4 regions of the Modestobacter versicolor genome follow, and region 4 is predicted to be linked to each of the others. Evidence: riboswitches for the same ligand, from Rfam matches in the RefSeq annotation. Region 4 holds a riboswitch; each other region holds the start of a gene.

Region 1 (5,235 bases), 1.8 Mb from region 4:
CAGCCCCGGCTCGACGCCGAGGAACCGGCTGACCCGGTCGAGGGTCTCCGCCGGGGTGTCGACCAGCTGCCGGTAGCGCAGCAGGAACACCCGCTCGCGGGGCACCAGCCGGTGCAGGTCGCGCAGCTGGATCCCGTAGGTGCCCAGGCCCCGGTAGTGCCAGAACGGCGCCCAGCCGGCGGCGACCCGCCGTTCCTCGTCCCGGACGGCGGCCAGGAAGTCGGCCTCCGGCTCCAGACCGTCGGCCCGCAGGTGCGCCCAGTTGGAGTGCGCCCGGTCGACCGGGTCGCGCACCACCACGACCACCTTCACGTCGGGGACGTCGGCGACCAGCCGCTGCTGCGCCGCGCGGTCGTAGAGGTAGAACGGCGTGCTCTCGCCGCGCACCGTGCCGGCCGGGGCCCCGGCGAACAGCCGCAGGTACTCCTCCCGCCGCCACACCCACTCCCGCGCGCTGTGCGCGTCGCCGGGCCCGCGCTGGCCGCTGCGCGGGGGTGGCCGGCCGTCGGTGAGGTAGTACTTCGGCTCCTTCACCGGCGACAGGAACAGCCCGGGGTGGGTGGCCAGCGCGGCGTGCAGCGCCGTGGTGCCGGCCTTGGGCGCGCCGGCGATCACGAACTGGGGCAGGCGGTCGGTGGTCACGGGCGGGCCTCCGGGAGGGGTGCGGGCGACGGCGGCGGGGTGTGCAGACTGGCGCCGTGCCCAGCAGACCCCAGCCCCCCGAGCCCGGCCCCTTCTGGTCGCAGGCGGACGTCGTCCTCGCCCCCGAGGACCCGCGCCCGGGCTCCTGGGCCGGTGGTCCCTCGGCGCAGCTGGTCGACGGCACGTGGTGGCTGGCCTACCGGCTGCGCCGGCCGGTCGGCGAGGGCCGCGGTTTCGCCAACGTGGTCGCCCGCTCCGACGACGGGGTCCGCTTCGAGCCGGTCGTGGCGATCGGCAAGGACGCGTTCGGCGCGGAGTCGCTGGAGCGCCCGGCGCTGGTGCACACGCCGGAGGGCCGCTGGCGGCTCTACGTCAGCTGCGCGACGCCGGGCACCAAGCACTGGCGGGTCGACCTGCTCGAGGCCGGCACGGTCGCCGGGCTGGCGACCGCGACCCCGCGCACCGTGCTGCCCGGCAGCGACGCGGCCGCGGTCAAGGACCCGGTGCTGCGGCACGACGGCACCCGGTGGCACCTGTGGGCCTCGGTGCACCCGCTCGACGACCCCGACGCCACCGACCGGATGACCACCGAGCACGCCACCAGCCCCGACGGCGTCGAGTGGACCTGGCAGGGCACCGCGCTGGCCGGCACCCCGGGCAGCTGGGACGCCCGCGGGGTCCGCGTCGCGACCGTGGTGCTGGACGGCGACCGCAGCTGGGCGCTCTACGACGGCCGGGCCACCGCGGCGGAGAACTGGGAGGAGCGCACCGGCCTGGCCGTGCAGGACGGCGACGGCGCGTTCACCGCCGCCGCCGGCGGACCGCTGCTGCAGAGCCCGCACCCGCCGGCCGGCCTGCGGTACGCCGACGTCGTGGCGCTGCCCGGCGGCGGTGCCCGCTGGTTCTACGAGGCGACCCGCGCCGACGGCGCCCACGAGCTGCGCACGGTGCTGCTGCCGCGCTGAGCGGCCGGTCACCGCACCGACGGCCCGCAGCCGGCGCCCCGCGCGGCCGAGGAGAGATCGGTGGCCCGCGGGTCGTCGGCGGGCTGCCAGCGGCCGGCGACCTGCGCGTAGGGCACCTGCGGCCCGGCGGACAGGAAGGCGTCCAGCGCGCCGAGCAGCGCCTCGACGTCGTCCAGGCTGCTGCCCACGCCGACGCTGGCCCGCAGCGCCCCCGCCGGCACGCCGAGGCGGGCCAGCAGCGGGTGGGCGCAGAACCGGCCGTCGCGCACCCCGATGCCGTGCTCGGCGGAGAGGTACGCGGCGACCAGGCCGGGGTCGGCGCCGGCCACGGTGAAGGAGACGACGCCGGTCGGCTCGGCGGAGTCGGCCCAGATGCGCAGCACCCGCACGCCCGGCAGCGCGGCCAGCCCGGCCACCAGCCGCTCGCGCAGCGCCCGCTCGTGCTCGGCCAGCGCCCCGGCGGGCAGCGCGGCCAGCGCGTCGCACGCCGCGGCCAGCGCCACCGCGCCCAGCACGTTGGGCGAGCCGCCCTCGTGCCGGTGCGGCGCGGCCACCCAGCTGGTCCGCTCGACGGTCACCTCCTGCACCGCCCCGCCGCCGGCGAGGTACGCGGGGGCGGCGTCCAGCCAGTCGCGCCGGCCGACCAGGGCCCCGGAGCCGAACGGCGCGTAGGTCTTGTGCCCGGAGAACGCCACGTAGTCGGCGCCGGAGCCGGCGAGGGAGAACCGCCGGTGCGGCACCAGCTGCGCGCCGTCGACCAGCACCCGGGCGCCGGCCGCGTGGGCCAGCTGCACCACCTCGTCCAGCGGCAGCGACTCGCCGGTGACGTTGGAGGCGCCGGTGACGGCGATCAGCGCGTACGGCGCGGCAGCCAGCTCGGTGCCCAGCGCGCGCAGCGTCTCGACCACGGTGGCCCCGGTCGGCAGCACGGTGACCGGGCCGCGCTGCTGCCAGGGCAGCAGGTCGGCGTGGTGCTCGCAGTCGAGCACCAGCACGGCGCCGCCGTCGGGCACGCAGCCGGCGAGCAGGTTGAGCGCGTCGGTGGTGTGCCGCACCAGCACGCAGACGTCGTCGCCGCGCGCGCCGACGAAGCCGGCCACGGTGGCCCGGGCGTCCTCGTAGAGCGCGGTGGAGACCTGGGACAGGTACCCCGCACCCCGGTGCACGCTGGAGTACAGCGGCAACGCCTCGGTGACCCGGGCGGCGACCTGCTCCAGCGCCCGGCTGCTGGCGGCGGTGTCCAGGTCGACGTAGCGGGCGGTGCCGCCGGGCACGAGCGGCACCCGGGTGTCGGCGCCGACCACGGGGAGCAGCGGGGTGGCCCCCGGCACGATCGGCGCGACGGCGGCGGGCTGGACGGCGGCGGGGGCGCAGAGGACGGCGCTGGACACGGTGGTGCTCCTGACGGGCCGGGGACCCGGGGCACGGGTCCGCGCTTTGCGGTCGCGGAACTGCGACCGCCAGGTCGTCACCCGGGGCACCCGCTCGCGGAGGAGGGTTGCCGGCCAGCGAGCCGGGGCTTCGCGCTGGCACTCGTGACCTGAGCCGAGAGTGGCAGACCGACCCGCATCCCGTCAAATACGATCGACATGGTGAGATTTGCGTCGTGAGCACGATCGCCGTGGTCGGCAACCCCAAGCCCCGCTCCCGCACCCGCTCCGCCGCCGAGCTCGTGGTCGAGCGGCTGACCGGCGCCCCGCCGGACCTCGTCGTCGACGTCATCGACCTGGGCGCGGGCCTGCTCGGGTGGGGCGACCCGGCGGTCGCCGAGGCGGTCACCGCGCTGCGCGAGGCGGAGGTCGCCGTCGTCGCCAGCCCCACCTACAAGGCCACCTACACCGGCCTGCTCAAGCTCTTCCTGGACCAGGTGGGCACCGGCGACCTGGCCGGCGTGGTCGCGGTCCCGCTCATGCTGGGCGCCGGCCCGGGGCACGCCCTGGCGCCGGACCTGCTGCTCAAGCCGGTGCTGGTCGAGCTCGGCGCGACCACCCCGACCCGGGGGCTCTACCTGCTGGACAAGGCCTGGGACTCCCCCGGCGCGCTGGACGACTGGCTGGTCGCCGCCGGTCCGCAGGTCGCCGCCGCCCGCGGGCACCGCGCCGGCTGACCCGGACGGCACGGTGCCCCCGCCCACCGGGAGGCGGACGGGGGCACCGGGTCGGTCAGCCGGTCAGCGCCGGCCCACCAGCCGGAGGACGGCGTCCAGGATGCCGCTGATCAGCCGCTTGACCGCGGTGACGACCGGGTGCTCCGCGGCCGGCGGCTGCGCCGGGGCAGCGGTGACCACCACGTCGAAGGTCGCCGGGGTGGCCACGTTGCCGGCCTTGTCCCGCGCGGTGCAGGTCACCTGGGTGGTGCCCACGGTGAACTGCGAGCCCGACCTGGGAGTGCAGTCGACCTTCACCGAGCGGTCCCGGGTGTCCCCGGCCTCGGGAGCGGTGTAGGTCACCCGCGCCGTGCCGGTGCGGTTCGCGGTGGCGGGCACGGCGTCGTGCCCGGCGATGCGCGGCGGCAGGACGTCGGCCGGGCGCGCTGCGAGCTGTGCCGGGTCGACGATGCCCCAGTAGGCGGGCATGACCTGCAGGTCGTCGTCGAAGGGCAGCGGCGACTCCCACGGCCGGGCCGCCGGCCAGGTGCGCAGCCAGCTGCGGCCGTTGCTGATGCCCCAGAAGGTCACCGACTCGATCGACCCCGAGTGCTTGCGCAGCACGTCGAACAGGTCCCGGTAGTAGTACCCGAGCTCGGTCTCGGCCTGGTCCTGGTCGGCCATCGCCGGGGAGTGCTGCGGCACCGTGCCGTTGCTGACGTCGGCGCCGTTGTTCTCCTTGGAGTCGCTGACGTCCAGCTCGGTGATCGCCTGCAGCAGCGGCCGGCCGGTCCGGGCGGAGAGCTTCTCCACCGCGGTCAGCGAGTCGTCGAGCCACTGCACGGGCCGGGCGAAGTCGACGTGCGCCTGGTGGCCCACCCCGTCGATCGGCACGCCACGGGCGATCAGGCTGGAGACGAGCTCCAGGTAGTCGGCCCGCTTGGTCGGCATCTCGGTGTTGTAGTCGTTGATGAACAGCGCCTGCTGCGGGAAGTAGCGGTCGGCCAGCCGGAAGGCGGTGTCCACGAAGGTCTCGCCGAGCACCTGGAACCAGCGGCTGTCGCGCATGTCGTGCGGGTTGGCGTTGTCACCGTCGGCGATGACCTCGTTGACGACGTCCCACGCCCAGATCGGGCTGTCGCCGTCGGGGTACCGGGCGTTCACGTGGTCGGCGATGGCCTTGATGTGCGCCTCCATCCGGGCGCGCAGCAGGGCCTGGTCGGCCGGGCTGCTGGTCAGCGGCCGCTGACCGTCCAGGAAGAACCAGTCCGGCGTCTGCGAGTGCCAGACCAGCACGTGGCCGTAGACCTGCGTGCCGGTGGCGTCGGCGAAGTCCAGCAGCGCGTCGAGGTCGCCGAAGGTGAACTGCCCCTCGACCGGCTGCACCTCGGCGGGCTTCCCGTCGTTCTCCGGGGTGAAGGCGTTGAAGTGCCGCTGCACGAGCTGCGCCGGGCGGCCGACGGTCTCCCGCTGGTCGATCGCGACGCCCACGTGCTCGAAGCCGTCCTCGCCCAGCACGTCCTTGAGGCCGGGCACGTCCTG
Region 2 (5,235 bases), 940 kb from region 4:
TCGGCGTCGTCGGGGGTGAAGGCCAGCACCGCGGACTCGATGTCCGGGTCCTTGCCCATCTGGTTGGGCGCGTTGTGGTGCCGGTTGTGCTTCTGCATCCACCAGCCGTAGCCGATGCCGGCGAAGCCGCAGGACAGCACCCGCGCCGACCACTCGTTGGCTCGGTGCGAGCCGAAGGCCTGCCGGTGGGCGGTGTCGTGGCCGAGGAACCCGAACTGGGTGCAGACCAAGGAGAAGACGACGGCCAGGGCCAGCTGCCACCACGAGTCGCCGAGCGCCACGATGGCCACCCAGGTGCCGGCGAAGGCGGCCACGGCCAGGGCGATGGAGACGACGTAGTACGGGCGCCGCCGGTTCAGCAGGCCGGCGTCCTTCACCTGCTGGGACAGCTCGGCGTAGACGCTGACGGACCGGTCGCGGGCTCGCGCGGGGCGGGGGGCCCCGGCGGGGGGAGGCGTGGTGCCTTCCAGGGTCGAGGTCATCTGTTCTCTCTGGCGGGCCCCGGGCTGCTCCGGGTGGTGCCGGGTGGTGCCGGTGCGACCGGCGACGACGGGGGACCGCGCTACGTCTGGATGGAGCACCGCGTGCGCCCGACGGTAGGTGACGCTGCGCGAGGCTGCCATCCGAGGCCCACCTGGCGGGACCGGCTAGGACGCCAGCAGCTCGCGGACCAGCACCCCGACCGCCTCGGTCTCCAGCAGGAACCCGTCGTGGCCGTAGGGCGAGGGGACCACCCGCAGCGGGACCCCGAGGGCGTCGGCCACCTGCTGCTGCTGGGCCAGCGGGTAGAGCCGGTCGGTGTCGACGCCGGCGACCACCGCACGCGCGCTGACCCGGGACAGCGCGGCCGGCACGCCGCCGCGGCCACGGCCGACGTCCCAGCCGTTCATCGCCTCGGTGAGCACCACGTAGCTGCCGGCGTCGAACCGGGCGGCGAGCTTGGTGGCGTGGTGCTCCAGGTAGGAGGCGACGGCGAACCGGCCGTCGTCCTGCACGTGGTTGCCGAACCGCGCCCCGAGCTCGAGGTCGCTGCGGTAGGTGAGGTGCGCGATCCGCCGGGCGATCCCGAGGCCGGACACCGGTCCGGGGCCGGGCGCGTAGTCGCCACCGGCCCACGCCGGGTCGCTGCGCACGGCCGCCTGCTGGGTGGTCTGGGTGCCGATCTGGTCGGCGCTGGCCACCGCCCCCGAGGCGAGGAAGAAGAGCCCGGCCACCCGCTCCGGCCGGGACACCGCCCACTCCAGCGCCCGCATCCCGCCCATCGAGCCGCCGAGCACCGCCCGCCAGCGGCCGATGCCCAGCGCGTCGGCGACGGCGGCCTCCACCGCGACCTGGTCGCCGACGGTCACCGCGGGGAACCGGGAGCCCCAGGGAGCACCGTCCGGGGCGGCCGACGACGGGCCGGTCGTGCCCTGGCAGCCGCCCAGCACGTTGGCGCAGACGACGAAGAGCTCGTCGGTGTCCAGCGGCGCACCCGGGCCGACCAGCGAGGGCCACCAGCCGGCGGTGGCGTGCCCGGGCCCGGCGGCGCCGACGACGTGGCTGTCGCCGGTCAGCGCGTGCTCGACGAGCACCGCGTTGCCGGCGTCCGGGGCGAGGGTCCCCCACGTCTCGTAGGCGACCCGGACGCCGGGCAGGGTGCCGCCGCGCTCGAGCTGCAGCGGGCCGAGGTCGAGGAACCGCCGGTCGCCCACCGGGTCGCCCTCGAGCCAGCCGCCGGTCCGGGACGCGGCGGCCGGAGCCGGTCGCGCGTCCCGGACCGACGTCACCTCAGGAGGCCTTCGCGGCCCGGAAGCCGGACTCGAGGTCGGCCAGGATGTCTTCGATGCCCTCCAGGCCCACGGCCAGCCGGACCAGGCCCGGGGTGACGCCGGTGGTGGCCTGCTCCTCGGGGGTCAGCTGCGAGTGCGTGGTGGACGCCGGGTGGATGACCAGGCTGCGCACGTCGCCGATGTTGGCCACGTGGCTGTGCAGCTCCAGCGCCTCGACGAAGCGCTGACCCGCCTCCTTGCCCCCGGTGATCTCGAAGGCGAGCACCGCCCCGGCGCCCCGGGGCGCGTACTTCTGCTGGGCGGCGTGCCACGGCGAGGACGGCAGGCCTGCGTAGTGCACCGACTCGACCTCGTCGCGGGCCTCCAGCCACTCGGCCACCCGTTGGGCGTTGGCGACGTGCCGCTCCATGCGCAGCGACAGCGTCTCGATGCCCTGCACGACCAGCCAGGCGTTGAACGGCGAGATGGCGGGGCCGAGGTCGCGCAGCAGCTGCACGCGGGCCTTGAGCGCGTAGGCCGGCGCGCCCAGGTCGGCGTAGACGACGCCGTGGTAGGTCGGGTCGGGCTCGGTGAAGCCGGGGAACTTCCCGCCGGTCCAGGAGAAGTTGCCGCCGTCGACGATGACACCCGCGATCGCGGTGCCGTGGCCGCCCAGGTACTTGGTGGCCGAGTGGACCACGATGTCGGCGCCGTGCTCGATGGGGCGGATCAGGAACGGCGTGGCGATCGTGTTGTCGACGATCAGCGGGACGCCGTTGCGGTGCGCGACCTCCGACACCGCCGAGATGTCCAGGACGTCGCCCTTCGGGTTGCCGATCGTCTCGGCGTAGAAGGCCTTGGTGTTCTCCTGCACCAGCGACTGCCAGTTCTCCGGGTCGTCGGGGTTCTCGACGAAGGAGACGGTGATGCCCATCTTGGGCAGCGAGTGGTGCAGCAGGTTGTACGTGCCGCCGTAGAGCGAGGCGGAGGCGACGACGTGGCTGCCGGCCTCGGCGATGTTCAGGATCGCCAGGGTCTCCGCCGCCTGGCCGCTGGCCACCGCGAGCGCCGCCACGCCGCCCTCGAGCGAGGCCACGCGCTGCTCCAGCGCGTCCTGCGTCGGGTTCATGATCCGCGTGTAGATGTTGCCCATCTCGGCCAGCGCGAACAGGTCGGCGGCGTGCTGGGTGTCGCGGAACTGGTAGCTGGTGGTGGCGTAGATCGGCAGCGCCCGGGCGCCGGTGGTCGGGTCGGGCGCGGCGCCGGCGTGGATCTGCCGGGTCTCGAAGCTCCAGCCGCTGGGTTCGGTCATCTGCCAGTACCTCCTGGGTCGCCGGAGCTCCACGGCGCGGAGGCTCCGTCCTTGCCGGGCGGCGGGCGCCGTCCAGCCAGCTCTTCCCCTGGAGCACCTCAGACGGAGTTGAGGTTGCCGGGCAGCCAGCCAGGTGCTTGTCGCTGCCTCTCGTGAGCCACCGCCGATCCTAGGACGCCGACCGGACGACTGCACAGGCCGGTGTCCCGGGGGTCCGCCGCGCTCCGCCGGTGAGCGGGCCGGCCCGGGACCCTGCTCTGCCGCGACTCGAGCTCTGCCCACCCTCGTAGGCAGACCTCGACTCTCCCGGGACCCTGCTCTTCCGCGACTCGAGCTCTGCCCACAGCTGTGGGCAGAGCTCTACCCGGCCGGGACCTGCTCCGCCGCGCCGGCCAGGGCGGCGATCGCTGCCCGGGCCTCGGGCACGGGCAGCGCCGTCGTCGCGTCGCCGACCGGCAGCTCCACCCGCTGCACGCCCGGGTCGGCGGTCGGGGTGGCCCGCTCCCACGTCCACAACCCGCCCTCGGCCAGGCGGCGGGCCGCCGCGGCGAACTCGTCGGCGGAGGTGCGGAGCAGCAGGTGCAGCATCGGCGTCTGCGGCGGGTCCGGGACGACGGTGACGCCGGGCAGGTCGCGCACCGCGGATGCGATCTCCCGCGCCCGGTCCAGGTAGCCGGGGAACAGCGGCAGCCGGCGGCGCAGGCAGCTCAGCGCCGACGCGGCGCCCGGCCAGAGCCCGAACAGCGTCCCGCCCAGCCGGCGCCGCCACTCGCGCACCTCGTCGACGACGTCCGCGGGCCCGGCCAGGCAGCAGCCGGCCAGCGCGCCGATGCCCTTGTAGAAGCTGACGTAGGTGGTGTCGAACAGCGCCGCGACCTCGGCCGGCGCGCGCCCGTACCCCGCCGCCGCCTCCCACAGCCGGGCGCCGTCCAGGTGCGCCGCGGCCCCGCGCTCCCGCGCCCAGGTCACCTGCGCGACCAGGTCCTCCCACGACGGCAGCTGACCGCCGAGGTCGCGCTGCGGCAGCTCGACCAGCAGCGCAGCGGGCTGCTCGGCGACGGCGTCCAGGTCGGTGCGCAGCAGCAGCCGGTCCCGGCTCCCGGTCGGGCGGCCGACCATGCCGTGCAGCCGCTCCAGCGGGTGGCCCTCGTGGACGTCGAGGTGGCTCTGCGGGTGGTAGACCACGGTTGTCCGCCCGCGGCGCTCGGCGTGCACGCGCAGCGCCGCCTGCTGGGCCATGATGCCGCTGGGCAGGTACGCGGCCGCCGGCTGCCCGAGCACGTCGGCGACCTCCCGCTCCAGCTCGGCGACCACCCCGCCGTCGCCGTACCGGTCCACGGCGGTGTCCGGCGGGATCGTCGCGAGCAGGTCGGCGGCCGACTGCGGGCCGTGCCCGGTCAGCGCGCGGTCGCAGGCCCGGCGGAGGGCGTCGAGGTCGTCCACCCGGTCAGTCTGCCGGGGGGCCGGGGGCGGGCGCCGGTCCACCGGCGGCGCGGAGCCCGGACAGCAGACCGAGGGCCAGCCCGGCCCGGGCCGGCGGGGGCAGCGCGGCGGTGAACTCGGCGTCCAGGGCCGCGACGACCTCCCGGCCGGTGGCCAGCAGCTCGTGCCCGCGGTCGGTGACCTCCAGCAGGGCCGCTCGGCCGCGGCCGCCCCCCGGCTCCCGGACGGCGCCCAGCTCGGTGAGCGTGCCGACCGTCGCGTGCATGCTCTGCACGGTGACCCGCGCCCGCCGGGCCAGGTCGGTGTAGGAGAGCCCGGGCGTGCCGGCGAGGTGGCCGAGGGCGCCGAGGTGCCGCAGCGAGAGCCCGTGCGCCCGCAGCGCGGTGTTCAACCGGGCCTCCCAGGCCCGCCCGGCCAGGATGGCCAGCATCACCGGGCTGTCCGCCGGTGGCCCCCCGGCGGGCGGCTGCTCGGTCATGGGCCAGGGACAGTAGCCCGGCGGGTCAGTCCGGCGGTGCGGGGCTGGTGGCGGCGGTCCGGCGGAGGGCCAGCAGGCCGCCGATCCCGGGCACGAACGTCAGCGTCCGTGCCTGCCGGGGCAGCGGCAGCAGGAACGCCGTCGCGATGGTGGCCAGGTAGGCGCACCCGTGCACCGGCCCCATCAGCGAGGCGACGGCCTCGACGTGCGCCGTCCCGAGGTTGACCAGCAGCACGACCAGGGAGACGGTC
Region 3 (5,235 bases), 1.7 Mb from region 4:
GGATCTCCGCGTCGTCCTCCCAGCTGTCCCAGAGCCGGCGGAGCACCTCGACCCAGTCGGCGGCCTCGTCGAAGAGCTCGCGCAGGGCCGCCTGGGTCTGCGGGTCGGCGGGGTCGAGGCTGCCCAGTTCGGGGAGGGTGCGGCGGCCGAAGTGGGCCGCCTCCGCGGGGCTGCCGCTGACCTTGACCCGGACCCCGGCGCGGCCGGTGCTGACGTAGTCGAGGGTCGCGATCGCCTTGGACAGGTGGAACGGCTCGGTGTGCGTGACCACCGCGGTCGGCACCAGCCCGATCGAGCGGGTCAGCGGCGCCACCCGGGCGGCGACCTGGACGGCGTCGAGCCGGCCGCGCACCTGGTCGGTGCGGCCGTCGGGGCCGCTGCGGTCGGTGGACTGCAGGGACAACCCGTCCTCGATGGTCACCAGGTCGAGCAGGCCGCGCTCGGCCTCCTGGACCAGGTCGACCCAGTACCGGGGGGTGAGCAGCTCGGTGGGGCGGGCGCCGGGCTCGCGCCAGGCGGCCGGGTGCCAGCCGGCGCCGTCCAGGGCGACGGCGAGGTGGAGGTGGGTGCTCATGTCTCTCCGGGGGTTCAGGCGGCGGACGCGGCGAGGGCGCGCGCGGCGGGGACGACGGCCTGCCACAGCCGGCGGGCCAGGGCGTCGTTCTGGCGGAAGAACGGGGCGTTGGTGCGGGGCCGGGCGAAGGCGGCCACCTGCGCGCCGGAGGTCCAGAAGCCGACCGCGAAGAGCCGTTCCTGCACCTGCCCGGTGGCGCTGACCACCCGCTGACCGGGGTCGACGGCGAGCCGGCCGGTGCCGATGCCCCCACCGACCGTCTTCTCCGCGGCCACCCCGCGGGCCAGCAGCGAGGTGACCAGCTGGTCGGGGGTGGCGGACACCGCGGGGGCCGGGATGCGGGCCTCGACCAGCGCCCGGGCGGTGACCACCGCGTCGACCGAGGCCGACCGGGCGCGGAACATCCCGGCGTCGACGTCGAGCTCGACCCGGGTGTCGGCACCGAGGAACCGGATCACGCCGGCCTCGGAGAGGGCGAGCAGCTCGGCCAGCCGCGGCGCGGGCGGCCCGCTGGCCAGGTAGCTGAACAGGTTCATCCACCAGCCGGAGACGTCCTCGGCCTCCGACCGCGGGGTCAGCCGGCCGGCGCCGACCAGCCCGGCGATGGTGCCGTGGCAGAACAGCAGCGCGGTGAACACGGCCTGGTCGGCGCTGTGCCGGGGGTCGGCCGAGCGGGCGAGGTCGGCGCGGACCAGCCCGCGCACCGCCTCCTGCAGCTCGTCGGCGCTGCCGAACCGGGCACCACCGAGCGGGCGGTCCCGGGCGGCGAGGTCGAACCGGTCCGCCGGGTCCGGGACGGCGAGGGCCACCAGGTCGGCGACCAGCACCGGGTCGTCGGTCGCCGCGTACTCGGCGGCGAACTCCGCCCAGGGCAGCGTGGTGCGCTCGGGAGCGGTGCGGAACAGCTCGGTGTAGTGCGCCCAGCCGAGCTCCCGGACGATCACCGGGGCCAGGTCGGCGCGCAGGTCGAGCCGGCGGTCGGCACCGAACCGGTCGTCGATCGCCTCGGGGGTGAAGAAGCGCAGCGGCACCGGCGGGCCGGGCCAGACGTAGCCGAGCTTGGCCCGGTACGGGACCCCGCGCCGGGAGCCGACGTGCAGCACCGGCTCCTGCCCCGAGGGCAGGTACCGCAGCCGGTCGCCGTCGCTCTCGAACCGGCCGCCGCGACCGCTGGTGAGCAGCACCATCAGGTCGACGAAGGCCAGGCCGGCGCCGCGCACCAGCACGTCCTCACCGGGCGCCAGCCGGGAGAGGTCCAGGTCGGCGGTGTAGCCGGTGGGCAGGTAGGTGAGCCCGGCGGCGTCGGCCCGCCGCTGCACGTCCTGCTCGGCAGGGGTGGCGTGCGCGTCCAGGTGTCCCTGGGCGAGCACGGCCAGGTCGGCCGCGAGCACCCGGCCGTCGGCCAGCTCGACGTCGACGCCCTCGGTGCGCACCCGGACGTCGACCGCCCGGGTCTCGAGCAGGTGGACGTCGGCCCACGGGCGGGCGGCGGCCACCACCTCGGCGAGCACCCACCCCAGGTAGGCGTTGACCAGCGGGCGGGAGGGGAAGGACGTCGGCGTCGTCCGCCGGGCCTCCTCCCCCACCGGGTCGCCGGCCGGCAGGCCGCGGCCGACCGCCTCGACCCACTGCCACAGGGTGGTGCCCTCCCCCACCGGACCGTCGACGGTGACCGAGGGGTCGGGCAGCACGGTGACGTCGGCGGCCAGCGAGTTCGCCCACAGCAGGGACGGCTGGGCGGCGCGCCAGACGCGCCCGCCACCGGGCGGGTGCGGGTCGACCAGGTGCACCTGCAGCCTGCTGCCGTCGCCGAGCTCTGGCGCGCTGGCGATCAGCCGCTCGAGCAGGCCGATGGCGGTCGGGCCGGCGCCGACGACGGCGATCGACGGGCCGGGGTGACCGAGGGAGGGTGCGGGGGACGCGGACAAGCGGGCTCCCGGGGAGGGACGAGCGGTCAGGGACGCGGGGTCGCAGGCCTCGGCCGACACTGCGCGCTCGACGTCCGCAGGAGGTCGACGTGCCGGCGGCAGACCAGGGCGGTGCTGGGCACGGGCGTCTCCTCTCTCCTGCGGGGCTCGTCGGGACCAAGCGACCGCGGGGGCGGGCTGTTCCCGTCCCGGCGTGTCGGTGGCTGCGTATGTCTACCAAGTCGATCGTATTTGACGACAGCCGGGGTGGGGCCCTACAGTCCGCCGCAGGTCCTGAGCGCCAGCGTCAAGCCCCGGCTCGCTGGCCGGCAACCCTCCCTGCGACGGGGTGCCCCGGGTGACGACCTGGCCGTGCGCGTCCGCGCCCGGCAAGCAGCGGCCCCCTCCCCGAGGGGACGAACGAGGAGCAGCACTGTGGGAGAGACCAGCTCGCGCCTGGTGCGCGCCGTCTCCGCCGACCTGGTCGGCCGGCCGACCGTCGACCTGCTGCGCACCGACAGCGCGCTCTGTCGCTGACCCGGCGCCACCCTCCCGCTCCTCCCCCGCACCCACCCCGCCGCCCGCGGCGGCGTCCGGCGCGCCCACCTCCCTCCGCAGGAGTCCCCTCCGCATGTCCACGTCCCTGTCCGCGACCACCCCTGACCAGCTCCAGGTGGTCCGCGTCCACCCCGACGACCCGCTCACGGCGCCGTTGTTCGCCGAGCTCGCCGCCGAGTACGACAGCCGCTACGGCGACCTGTTCGGCGGCGCGTCCCAGGAGCTCACCCGCTACCCCGCCGAGGCCTTCCTCCCCCCGGACGGCGACTTCGTCCTGCTGCTGGACGACGGCGTGGCCGTCGCCGGCGGCGCCTTCATGCGGCACCCCTCCGGTGCCGCCGAGGTCAAGCGGATGTGGACCGCCGCCACCCACCGTCGCCGCGGCCTGGCCCGCCGGGTCCTCACGCTGCTCGAGCTCCGCGCCGCCCAGCAGGGCTACCGGCGGATGCACCTGACCACCGGCCCGCGCCAGCCCGAGGCGCGCGACCTCTACCTGGCCGCCGGCTGGACGCCGCTGTTCGACCCGGCCGTCCCCCGCCCCACCGACACCGAGACGCTGCGCGCCCTGCCGGTCGACCAGCGCCTCTACGCCTTCGACAAGCAGCTCCCGGGAGACCCGAGATGACCACGCTGGAGACCCGTCCGGCGGCCGCCGCGTCGCCGGCGGGCACGCCCTACGACCAGCTCCAGGTGGTGCCGGCCCGGCACCCCGGCCGCTGGGTCGCCACCGCCGTCGTCGCCGTCCTGCTGGCGATGGTGCTCAACAGCCTGGTCACCAACCCGCGGTGGGAGTGGGACGTCGTCGGCGCCTACCTCACCGAGGAGTCGATCGTCCGCGGGGTGCTCACCACCATCCAGCTGACCGCGATCACCGCGGTGCTCGGCTTCGCGCTGGGCACCGTGCTGGCGCTGATGCGGCTGAGCCGCTCGCCGCTGCTGCAGGCGGTCAGCTGGGGCTACACCTGGGTGTTCCGCTCGGTGCCGCTGATCCTGCAGCTGCTGCTCTGGTACAACCTCGCCTACCTCTACCAGCACCTGGACATCGGCATCCCGTTCGGCCCGTCCTTCGCCAGCGTCGAGACCCTCTCGCTGATCGACAAGTTCGGCGCCGCCGTGCTGGGGCTGGGCCTGCACCAGGCCGCCTACTCGGCGGAGATCGTCCGCGCCGGGATCCTCTCGGTCGACCAGGGCCAGCACGAGGCGGCCGCCTCGCTGGGCATCCCGCGCCGCCGGCAGACCACCCGGATCGTCCTGCCGCAGGCCATGCGCACCATCGTGCCGACCGCGGTCAACGAGGTGATCGGCCTGTTCAAGGGCACCTCCATCGTCTACGTGCTGGCGCTGGGCGAGCTGTTCTACACGGTGAGCGTCATCTACGGCCGGACCCAGCGGGTGCTGCCGATGCTCGTGGTCGCCGCGGTCTGGTACGTCGTGCTCACCACCGTGGTCACCGTCGTCCAGTACCACGTCGAGCGGCACTACGCCCGCGGCGCGGTCCGGACGCTGCCACCCACACCGCTGCAGCGGGTCCGGTCCGAGCTCGGCGCCGTCCTCTCCCGCTTCGGCGCACCGCGCGGAGCCACCCGATGACCGCCGTCGAGCTCCCGACCACCGACACCCGGCCCGGCCGGGTCGAGGTGCACGGCGTGCACAAGTCCTACGCCGGCGTGGAGGTGCTGCACGGCGTCGACCTGGTGGTCGAGCCGGGCACGGTGACCGTCGTCCTCGGGCCGTCGGGCTCGGGGAAGTCGACGCTGCTGCGCAGCATCAACCACCTGGAGAAGGTCGACCGCGGGTTCGTCGCGCTGGACGGCGAGCTGGTCGGCTACCGCCGCAAGCCCCACCGCGGGCGCGAGCGGCTGCACGAGCTGCAGGAGAAGGAGGTGCTGCGGCAGCGCACCCGGTTCGGGTTCGTCTTCCAGTCCTTCAACCTCTTCCCGCACCTCACCGCGCTGGACAACGTCGTCGAGGCCCCGGTCTCCGCGCAGGGCCGCGGGCGCCGGGAGGTCGAAGCCGAGGCCCGCGAGCTGCTCGCCCGGGTCGGGCTGGCCGGCCGCGAGGGCGCCTACCCGCGGCAGCTGTCCGGCGGGCAGCAGCAGCGGGTGGCGATCGCCCGGGCGCTGGCCATGCGCCCGGCGGTCCTGCTCTTCGACGAGCCGACGTCGGCGCTGGACCCGGAGCTGGTCGGTGAGGTGC
Region 4 (5,235 bases):
AGACGGTGAAGAACCGCATGCACCACGACGTGGTCGGCGACACCGGCGCGCTGCTCGCGCTGGGCGCCACCCTCCTCCGCCGCCGGGACGACGAGGTGCACTGGGACGTGCTGGCCGACCCCGAGGGCAACGAGTTCTGCGTCTTCAGCCGGGAGTGACCCTCACCGCGGCGATCATGGCGTTGGGGGGGCGACACACCGCGTCACACCGGCGCGCCGTCACCGCAGCTCCATGATCACCGCAGCGGGAGCCCGAGGGCCCGTGGAACGCCAACAGGGGCGGCCCCGCGAGTGCGGGACCGCCCCTGCCGGGCAGTGCGGGTGGTGCAGTGCTCAGCTGGCGCCGAGCGGTGGACTCAGAAGTCCATGCCGCCCATGCCGCCGTCGCCGCCGCCGGCCATGGCCGGGGCGTTCTTCTCCGGCTTGTCGGCGATGACGGCCTCGGTGGTGAGGAAGAGCGCCGCGATGGAAGCGGCGTTCTGCAGCGCCGAGCGGGTGACCTTGGCCGGGTCGATGATGCCGGCCGCGATCAGGTCCACGTACTCGCCGGTGGCGGCGTTGAGGCCCCAGCCGGTCTCGGAGTTGCGGACCTTCTCCGCCACGACGCCACCCTCGAGGCCGGCGTTGATGGCGATCTGCTTCAGCGGGGCCTCGAGCGCGACGCGCACGATGTTGGCACCGGTCGCCTCGTCACCCTCGAGGTCGAGCTTCTCGAACGCGACCGTGGTGGCCTGCGCCAGGGCGACGCCACCACCGGCGACGATGCCCTCCTCGACGGCGGCCTTGGCGTTGCGCACCGCGTCCTCGATGCGGTGCTTGCGCTCCTTCAGCTCCACCTCGGTGGCGGCACCGGCCTTGATGACCGCAACACCGCCGGCCAGCTTGGCCAGGCGCTCCTGCAGCTTCTCGCGGTCGTAGTCGGAGTCCGACTTCTCGATCTCGGCGCGGATCTGGTTGACGCGACCCTGGATCTGGTCGGCGTCACCGGCGCCCTCGATGATGGTCGTCTCGTCCTTGGTGGTGACGAACTTGCGCGCGCGGCCCAGCAGCGACAGGTCGGCGTTGTCGAGCTTGAGGCCGACCTCCTCGCTGATGACCTGGCCACCGGTGAGGATGGCGATGTCGGCGAGCATGGCCTTGCGACGGTCACCGAAGCCGGGGGCCTTGACGGCGACCGACTTGAAGGTGCCGCGGATCTTGTTGACCACCAGGGTCGCGAGGGCCTCGCCCTCGACGTCCTCGGCGATGATCGCCAGCGGCTTGCCGGACTGCATGACCTTCTCCAGCAGCGGGAGCAGGTCCTTGACCGAGGAGATCTTCGAGTTGACGACCAGGATGTACGGGTCGTCGAGCACGGTCTCCATGCGGTCGGTGTCGGTGACGAAGTAGGCCGACAGGTGACCCTTGTCGAAGCGCATGCCCTCGGTGAGCTCGAGCTCGAGCCCGAAGGTGTTGCTCTCCTCGACGGTGATGACGCCTTCCTTGCCGACCTTGTCCATCGCCTCGGCGATGAGCTCGCCGATGGCCGGGTCCGCGGCGGAGATCGAGGCGGTGGCCGCGATCTGCTCCTTGGTCTCGACGTCCTTGGCGGTGGACAGCAGGTACTCGGAGACCGAGGCGACGGCCTTCTCGATGCCCTTCTTCAGGGCCATCGGGTTGGCGCCGGCGGCGACGTTGCGCAGCCCCTCGCGGACGAGGGCCTGGGCGAGCACGGTGGCGGTGGTGGTGCCGTCACCCGCGACGTCGTCGGTCTTCTTGGCGACCTCCTTGACGAGCTCGGCCCCGATCTTCTCCCACGGGTCCTCGAGCTCGATCTCCTTGGCGATGCTCACACCGTCGTTGGTGATGGTGGGGGCACCCCACTTCTTCTCGAGCACGACGTTCCGGCCACGGGGGCCGAGGGTCACCTTGACGGCGTCGGCGAGGGTGTTCATCCCTCGCTCGAGGCCGCGGCGCGCCTCTTCGTTGAACGCGATCATCTTGGCCATGTGGTGATGTCCTCCGAGCGTGGATCGCTGCACGGCCGGGTCCGGCGCCCGCGACGGACGGCACCAGCGCCGTGGACGCTCCTGCGGCCCACGTACCGGTACCTCACCGTTCCGACCTGATTGGCACTCGACAGGCGTGAGTGCCAGTAAGGAGTCTGGCACTCGGCCTGTGCGAGTGCAAGAACGGGGGGTCGCCGAGGCTTGTTCCCGGGCCCGGGAACGCAGCGAGGCCCGGCCCCCTGCAGGGGACCGGGCCTCGGGGCTGTGCAGTTCAGACGCTGCGGACGGCGTCGGCCTGCGGGCCCTTCTCGCCCTGGACGACCTCGAAGCTGACCCGCTGGCCCTCGTCGAGGCTCTTGTAGCCGTCCATCTGGATGGCCGAGTAGTGGACGAAGACGTCCTGACCGCCGTCGACGGCGATGAAGCCGAAGCCCTTCTCGGCGTTGAACCACTTCACGGTGCCCTGTGCCACGTGTGCTCCCACGTTTCGTGCGTGCGGACGGCCACTCCTGATCGAGGGGCCGGGGTCTTGCTCTTCCGCCCGTCGATCACGAACGTGGGAGTAGAACCGCGCGGAACGGTACAGGAACTGGTGTCCCAGGTCACTGGTCGGTGTCGCGACTCCCCCGGCGGTGTGGTACCGGGTGTCGCGCCGGGCGTGTCTAGGCGATGAGGCCGGCCTCGCGCAGCGACTTCAGCGACGGCTGCACGTGGTGCGACGGGCCGACGACCGGCAGCAGCGGGTCGAGGGTCTTGAGCCCCTCACCGGTGTTGAGGACGACGACCTCCTGGGTCGGGTCGAGCCGGCCGTCCTCGACCAGCTGGCGCAGCACCGCGGTGGTCACCCCGCCGGCGGTCTCGGCGAAGACGCCGGTGGTGCGGGCCAGGTCACGGATCCCGGCGACGATCTCGTCGTCACCGACCCGGCCGACCGACCCGCCGGTGCGCCGGATGGCGTCCAGCGCGTAGGGGCCGTCGGCGGGGTTGCCAATGTTCAGCGACTTGGCGATGCCGGTCGGCTTGACCGGCTTGACGACGTCCCAGCCGTTGTCGAAGGCGGTGGCGATCGGGTCGCAGCCGGCCGACTGGGCGCCGAAGACCTTCCAGCCGGTGTCCTCGACGATGCCGGCGGCGACCAGCTCGCGCCAGGCCTTGTCGACCTTGGTCAGCAGTGAGCCCGACGCCATCGGGATCACGACCTGGGCCGGGATGCGCCAGCCCAGCTGCTCGGCGATCTCGTAGCCCATCGTCTTCGAGCCCTCGGCGTAGTAGGGCCGGACGTTCTGGTTGACGAAGGCGGTGTCCTCGAACTCGTCGGTCTCGGCGAGCTCGCTGGTCAGCCGGTTGACGTCGTCGTAGCTGCCGTCGACGGCGATGAGCGCCTGGCCGTAGACGGCCGACTGCACGATCTTGCCCGGCTCCAGGTCGCTGGGCACGAAGACGAAGGACGGCAGGCCCATCCGGGCCGCGTGCGCGGCGACGGAGTTGGCCAGGTTGCCCGTCGAGGCGCAGGCGATCTTGGCGTAGCCGAAGCTCTTCGCCGCGGTCGCGGCGAGGCTGACCACCCGGTCCTTGAAGGAGTGGGTCGGGTTGGCCGAGTCGTCCTTGACCCAGAGGCCGCCGGTCAGGCCGAGCTCGGCGGCCAGCCGGTCGGCCCGCACGAGCGGGGTCATGCCCGGGTCGAGGGTGACCCGGTCGGCCGGGTCCTGCCCCACCGGGAGCAGGGCGGCGTACCGCCAGATGTTCTGCGGGCCGGCCTCGATCTGCTGGCGGGTGACCGCACGCATCAGCTCGGGGTCGTAGTCGACCTCGAGCGGGCCGAAGCACTCGGCGCAGGCGTGCTCGGCGATCAGGCCGAAGGTGGCGCCGCAGTTGCGGCACACCAGGCCCCGTGCCGGGTTCGGCGGGACGGGCCCACCAGCGGTGACGTCTGCCTGGGCGGAACCGGGAGCGGTCATGGTCATTCGACGACTACCTCCTCATCTTCCCCGCGCCGGGCCGTCGAGCCGCGCGGGACGGAATTGGCACCTCCCGCTGCGCGTGCGCGCAGGCGGCGGTTGCCGGGGCTTCATCGGGCCGTGTCCCTCTGCCCCTCTGGATGAGTGGAACGGCGAGGACTCTACCCGGGGCGCCGGCCCGCCGGGCCGACCGGCCAGGATGAGGCGGTGGCCACCCGCATCGTCTACACCGACCTCGACGGCACGATGGTCGGCCCGCGCGGCTCGTTCTGGCACACCGCCGAGCGCGGCCTGACCGCGACGCCGGCCGAGGCGCTGCTCGCCCTGCACCGCTCCGGCGCCGTCCTGGTGCTGGTCAGCGGCCGGACGCACGCGCAGCTGCTGGAGGCCGCGCGGATCTTCGCCGCCGACGGCGCGATCTCCGAGCTCGGGTCGCTGGTGAGCTGGGCCGGCGGCCGGGAGACCCACCTGCTCACCGGCGACCTGCCCGCGGAGTTCGCCGGGCGCACCCCGATGTCGGTGATGGCCGAGCTGGGCGTGGTCGAGGAGCTGGTCGCCGCCCACCCGGGCCGGCTGGAGTGGCACGAGCCCTGGCACACCGCCCACTCGGCCGACGCGCTGCTGCGCGGCCGGGTCGACGCCGCGGCGGTCGACAGCTGGCTGGCCGAGCGCGGCTGGGGCTGGCTGACCATGAACGACAACGGCGCGGTGCCGGCGACCCCGCGGATGACGCTGGCCGAGGACGCGCTGCCGCCGCACGTCTACCACCTGATGCCGCGCGGGATCTCCAAGGGCGCGGCGATCAGCTGGGACCTCGCCCGCCGGGGCCTGACCGCCGCGGACGCCGTGGCGGTGGGCGACAGCGTCAGCGACCTGGAGATGGCCCCCGCCGTCGGCCGGCTCTGGGTCACCGCCAACGGGGCCGCGGTCACCGGCATGGACGAGCGGATCTCCGCCGTCCCCAACGCCGCGGTGACCGAGGCGGCGATGGGCGAGGGCTGGGCCCAGGCGGTCCTCGCCAGCCTGTGAAGGTCCGCCGCTAGCTGGTGACGTCCTTGCGGGCGAACTGGCGGAAGGCGAGCGCGGTGAACAGCGCCGACCAGGCCAGGCCCTGCACGACCCCGCGGAACAGGTCGCCGGAGTCGAACTGGCTCTGCAGCAGGTCGGTCCAGGCGTAGTTGAACGCGGTGGGGAACCAGTCGCGGATGCCGCCCAGCTGCTCCACCTGCTCGAGCACCGCGAAGACCACCGTGGTGAACACCGCACCGCCGACCGCGGCGAGCGGCGCGT

Evidence for each region. Region 4 has a riboswitch for S-adenosylmethionine ahead of thrC (threonine synthase). Riboswitches for the same ligand answer to the same signal wherever they lie in the genome.
Region 1: it holds a riboswitch for S-adenosylmethionine, as region 4 does, so the genes downstream of both, FHX36_RS03670 (aminotransferase class V-fold PLP-dependent enzyme) here and thrC (threonine synthase) in region 4, are expected to answer to the same signal.
Region 2: it holds a riboswitch for S-adenosylmethionine, as region 4 does, so the genes downstream of both, FHX36_RS16845 (bifunctional o-acetylhomoserine/o-acetylserine sulfhydrylase) here and thrC (threonine synthase) in region 4, are expected to answer to the same signal.
Region 3: it holds a riboswitch for S-adenosylmethionine, as region 4 does, so the genes downstream of both, FHX36_RS03740 (GNAT family N-acetyltransferase) here and thrC (threonine synthase) in region 4, are expected to answer to the same signal.

What each region holds. Positions count from the first base shown of each region.
Region 1 is NZ_JACIBU010000001.1:758,108-763,342, reverse strand. Features, by position in the region: gene FHX36_RS03680 (sulfotransferase) at 1-642, opposite strand, end outside; gene FHX36_RS03675 (glycoside hydrolase family protein) at 699-1,607, shown strand; gene FHX36_RS03670 (aminotransferase class V-fold PLP-dependent enzyme) at 1,616-2,998, opposite strand; SAM riboswitch class IV at 3,035-3,148, opposite strand; gene FHX36_RS03665 (NADPH-dependent FMN reductase) at 3,214-3,714, shown strand; gene FHX36_RS03660 (endo-1,4-beta-xylanase) at 3,778-5,235, opposite strand, start outside.
Region 2 is NZ_JACIBU010000001.1:3,446,135-3,451,369, forward strand. Features, by position in the region: gene FHX36_RS16835 (fatty acid desaturase family protein) at 1-482, opposite strand, end outside; gene metX (homoserine O-acetyltransferase MetX) at 648-1,769, opposite strand; gene FHX36_RS16845 (bifunctional o-acetylhomoserine/o-acetylserine sulfhydrylase) at 1,771-3,063, opposite strand; SAM riboswitch class IV at 3,106-3,221, opposite strand; gene FHX36_RS16850 (threonine aldolase family protein) at 3,424-4,506, opposite strand; gene FHX36_RS16855 (MarR family winged helix-turn-helix transcriptional regulator) at 4,511-4,984, opposite strand; gene FHX36_RS22470 (DUF3817 domain-containing protein) at 5,010-5,235, opposite strand, start outside.
Region 3 is NZ_JACIBU010000001.1:772,185-777,419, reverse strand. Features, by position in the region: gene FHX36_RS03750 (LLM class flavin-dependent oxidoreductase) at 1-574, opposite strand, end outside; gene FHX36_RS03745 (FAD/NAD(P)-binding protein) at 589-2,502, opposite strand; SAM riboswitch class IV at 2,772-2,883, shown strand; gene FHX36_RS03740 (GNAT family N-acetyltransferase) at 3,113-3,664, shown strand; gene FHX36_RS03735 (amino acid ABC transporter permease) at 3,661-4,629, shown strand; gene FHX36_RS03730 (amino acid ABC transporter ATP-binding protein) at 4,626-5,235, shown strand, end outside.
Region 4 is NZ_JACIBU010000001.1:2,510,478-2,515,712, forward strand. Features, by position in the region: gene FHX36_RS12295 (VOC family protein) at 1-158, shown strand, start outside; gene groL (chaperonin GroEL) at 356-1,987, opposite strand; gene FHX36_RS12305 (cold-shock protein) at 2,259-2,459, opposite strand; gene thrC (threonine synthase) at 2,650-3,951, opposite strand; SAM riboswitch class I at 3,964-4,092, opposite strand; gene FHX36_RS12315 (HAD family hydrolase) at 4,153-4,974, shown strand; gene FHX36_RS12320 (ABC transporter permease) at 4,985-5,235, opposite strand, start outside.